Regions from separate parts of the Metabacillus sediminis genome, predicted to be linked through region 2. Evidence: riboswitches for the same ligand, from Rfam matches in the RefSeq annotation. Region 2 holds a riboswitch; the other holds the start of a gene.
The links. Region 2 has a riboswitch for S-adenosylmethionine ahead of WCV65_RS02790 (sugar ABC transporter substrate-binding protein). Riboswitches for the same ligand answer to the same signal wherever they lie in the genome.
Positions count from the first base shown of each region.

Region 1: another riboswitch for S-adenosylmethionine. It lies ahead of WCV65_RS09550 (YezD family protein); the one in region 2 lies ahead of WCV65_RS02790 (sugar ABC transporter substrate-binding protein).

Region 1 is NZ_CP147407.1:1,810,661-1,812,862, forward strand. Features, by position in the region: gene WCV65_RS09540 (hypothetical protein) at 1-153, opposite strand, end outside; gene WCV65_RS09545 (hypothetical protein) at 150-824, opposite strand; SAM riboswitch class I at 990-1,095, shown strand; gene WCV65_RS09550 (YezD family protein) at 1,162-1,305, shown strand; gene WCV65_RS09555 (phosphoadenylyl-sulfate reductase) at 1,429-2,130, shown strand; gene WCV65_RS09560 (inorganic phosphate transporter) at 2,144-2,202, shown strand, end outside.
Region 2 is NZ_CP147407.1:512,190-514,391, forward strand. Features, by position in the region: gene WCV65_RS02785 (carboxymuconolactone decarboxylase family protein) at 1-353, shown strand, start outside; SAM riboswitch class I at 615-779, shown strand; gene WCV65_RS02790 (sugar ABC transporter substrate-binding protein) at 955-1,977, shown strand; gene WCV65_RS02795 (sugar ABC transporter ATP-binding protein) at 1,997-2,202, shown strand, end outside.

The DNA.
Region 1 (2,202 bases), 1.3 Mb from region 2:
TAAGCCGCCAGCAGCAAATAACTTAAAGCCGCCAGCTGCGGTTATTCTTATTTCATTCAGCTCTTCTTTGCTCCATTTTGAAGAGAAGGAAAAGGAATAGCCGATTGCTGCCATCATAAAACCAATCAGTGACAAGAACGCTTTACCAATCATGTGTTATCCTCCCGCTGCAGCAAAAGTGTACGGAAATCAGAAAACGTGTTTTCCGTGCCGGCTGCCGCAAATGAAAGCTCTGTGCTGAAAATCGGTCCGCCGTACACAAAGGTATGAAACTCCCCGTTTTCTCCGCATGGATCGGCTGATTTTTTTATGGTTTCAATGAATGCTCCATCATAGTGATGTCCCAGTAAAGAATATGGAAGCTTCGATCCATCTATACCGCAAATAAACGCTTTATAGCCATCAGCTATAAATTGTCCAGCCAAAGAGTCGGTCCGCTCTCTCCATAGAGGAAAAACAGCCTGTAAACCACTGTCCATGACAAGGTTTTCTCTATATTCCCGAATATCCTTTAAAAAGATGTCGCCAAAAGCAGCATGAGTGATTTGATTTTCTTTGCAGCTTTTAAGAAATTCGCCCAGGCTCTCCTCATATTCATTATTAGATGGAGATGGAGAGAGTTCTATGAATTGAATAGCAAGACCGAGGCTTGCTGCCTGATCTTTAAGCAAATCCTCTCTGATTCCATGAAAAGGGACGCTGCGGGCAACCCGGTTGATCGATGTAAAAAGTCCGGAGATATGATATTCCGGGTTTTGCAAAAGCCTGTGAAGCATGATTGTACTGTCTTTTCCGCCGCTCCATGAAACAATCGTCTTTTTCATGAATTTCACCTCTTTAGCTAATTGTATCCTACTGACAAAAAAAATTCTAAGCTGCTGAAATCACTGGGTAATTCGCACATTTTTAGATTTTTTATAAAACCTACCCGATAACTCGGGTTGACAATCGTTCGAATTGTGCTAAAATTTGAAATCAATAACACATCATACTTATCCAGAGCGGTGGAGGGACCTGGCCCTTTGAAACCCGGCAACCTGCTTGAAAGCAAGGTGCTAAATCCAGCAAAATGGAATCCATTTTGGGAGATAAGGGGAATACACCTCACAAGTCTTTCTAAAATGGAAGGCTTTTTATTTTTGTATTGGGGAGGGGCTGTCCGTGGGGGAGCAGGATCAGCTTGAAGAAGTTATCGGAAAGCTAAAAGAAATGCTTCAGGCAATGAAATACGGATCCATCACCCTGGTTGTCCAGGATGGTAAGATCATTCAGCTTGAGAAAAATGAAAAAGTCAGACTGAAATAAAAATCCAATATGAGTACGCTGACTAGACAAACTAGAGGCGGGAACGGTTTGCCTGCTCTTTGTTTATGCAGCGGCGCGTTCCTGCCTTTTTGCGTTGGTTTTAAAAAAGAGGAGTGTAAATTTATGCTGACATTCGAAAATTGGACAGAAACCGCTCCAGAATTCGAAAATGATGACAAAACGGTCGAAGCGCTCAACGTTCTAAAATGGGCGTATTCACATTATCAGGACGATTTAGTTTACGCATGCAGCTTTGGTATTGAAGGGATTGTTCTGATCGAGCTCATATCAAAAATTAAAAAGGATGCCAGAATCGTATTTTTAGATACAGAGCTCCATTTTAAAGAAACCTATGATTTGATTGACCGTGTAAAGGCAAGGTACCCAGATTTAAATATTTTATTGAAAAAGCCGCCTCTAACTGTAGCTGAACAGGCTGCAAAGCACGGGGATGAACTATGGAAGAGGGATCCGAATGAATGCTGCAGAATCAGGAAAGTGCTTCCTCTCAGAGAGGTTATGAGCAGCGAAAAAGCATGGATTTCCGGATTGCGCAGAGAGCAATCTCCTTCAAGGAAAAACACCCAGTTTCTGAACAGAGATGATAAATTCGAAAATGTTAAAATCTGCCCGCTCATTCACTGGACATGGAAAGATGTCTGGCGTTATGCCCACAAAAATGATTTGGATTACAATGTTCTCCACGATCAAGGATACCCGAGCATCGGATGCAAGCCATGCACCCAGCCTGCAATCGATGTAAATGATGCGAGATCCGGCCGCTGGAATGGCAGCCAAAAGACAGAATGCGGTCTGCACGGTTGAGGGCTCTGCTATGATGGAAGCTGCAGCGATCATCCTGAGTTTATTTTTCGCAATGAATATTGGGGCAAGCGG
Region 2 (2,202 bases):
TGAGACAGTGGACAAGTCTTGGCGAAACACTTGAGGCGGACGGCGCCTTATCAGCCGAGTTAAAAGAACAAATTAGAAGAACGCTCGCACAGGAAAACGGCTGTGAATACTGCAAGGCAAAGGGTAAGCCCGATCCGGCTGAATTTGATGAGAAAACCTCTTTAGCAGCAGGATTTGCAGAAGTATTTCTAAAGCATAAAGGATCCATTCCGGAACCCGTTTTTGATGTAGTAAAAAAGGGTTTCACCGAGAAGGAAATAAGCGAGCTTTGTGCTTTTATCTGTTTTAGCACGGCTTCCCAATTTTTTGGAGCAATGATGGCGCTGAAGCCTTCGGAAGAGAAAGGACTTTGAATTATTTTAAAATCAAGTATGGGGGCATCGTTAAGCAGCTTTGAAGCAGAAATATTGGAGGCTTGAGAGCATGGAACACGCCTCTGCCATATGGCTATTTAGCACAAAATATACGCTCTGCCTGATCCACTAAGATGTGTATCATTAAGGGGCGTTAACTCTCGGTTGAATGGAAAGTTTTTTCAAAAAAATGTTGCAGGCTTCAAAAAATGGTGATAATATTCAGCTCAGGAAATAAAATTTCATACTATTCAGATTGCACTCTTATCCAGAGCAGGCGGAGGGATTTGGCCCTATGATGCCCAGCAACCGACCGTAATTCCGTCGCGAGACGGGGCGCGAAAGCAAGACGCGCCAGGGTTTTGACCCTGAAGGCACGGTGCTAATTCCAACAGAAAGGTTTTTTACCTTTCTGAGAGATAAGAGGCTTTAGAAGACGACTTTAATTCTTCAAGCCTCTTTCTTTATGAGAAAGGGGCTTTTCCTATTTTTCCGGTAAGAAAAGCCCTCGAAAAACGTCCGGAATATTTGAATTAGGGGGAGTAAGATCATGACAAAAAAATATGCAAAGACCATTCTGGCTGCGCTTCTCATTCTTGCCATGCTTGCAGGCTGCCAGCCGAAAGTTGGGGAACAGGCAGGAACAGAAGCAAAAGCAAGTAAAGACAATGCGCTCGCAGGAAAGAAAATCGCCCTTATTATGCAGCAGAACCTTGGAACATTCTCTGCTCAATACATAGAAGGGGTTAAAGAGCAGACGAGCAAGTTTGGCGGGCAAACAGTCGTGTTTACCTCTGACGGCGATTTGGCAAAAATGGCATCCAACGTGGATGCAGCAATTAATCAGGGATTTGACGCGATTCTAATTGACCACGGAACGAAGGAAGCACTGACTGCCGGAGTGGAAAAGGCAATCAGCAAAAAGATTCCGGTTGTCGCCTTTGATGCAGGTGTAGAAGCAAAAGGAGTAACCTCAATCGAACAGGGCGATCAGGATATGGCGCAAATGACCCTTGAACAGCTGGCTAAAGATTCGGGCGGAAAAGCAAATATCGTGAAAATTTGGGTGGCAGGCTTTGCCCCGATGGAACGCCGCCAGGTTGCGTATCAGCAATTTTTGAAAGAAAACACAGGCATTAAGGAAGTGGCCGCATTTGGTGCCGCCACCCAAAATACGGCTCTTGATACACAGGCTCAGATGGAAGCGATCCTTAAGCAGTATCCAAACAAAGGCGAGATTACAGCCGTTTGGGCTGCCTGGGATGAATTTGCTAAAGGTGCCGTCCGAGCTCTTGAACAGGCGGGAAGAACCGATATCAAGGTTTATGGGATTGATATGAGTGATGAGGATCTTCAGATGATTCAAAAGGAAAACAGCCCATGGGTCGCTTCTGCAGCAGTGGATCCGAAAGACATCGGCCGCATCCAGGTACGCTATGCTTATCAGAAAATCAATGGGGACAGCGTGGAGGAAAAAGTGAAATTGAAGCCGGTATTTGTGACGAAGGAAGCCCTCCCGAATGAGCAGGTGACAACGAATGACCTGGATCAGCACGTAAAAGGCTGGGGGAAAAGCGAACAGGGCTATACGGATGAGCTGAAAAAGCTTGAAGAAGGAAAATAAGAGAGAAGGAGGGAGGAAGATGAGCCTTCTGCGAATGGAGAACATCTCCAAAACATTCGGAAGTGTGGAAGCACTGAAGAATGCCCATATAGAGGTGAAAAGCGGGGAAGTTCATGCGCTGCTTGGAGCGAATGGAGCGGGGAAAAGCACGCTGATGAAAATCCTGTCCGGGGCATATAAGCAGGATGGCGGCAAAATATTTTTGAACGGGCAGCCCGTTCAAAT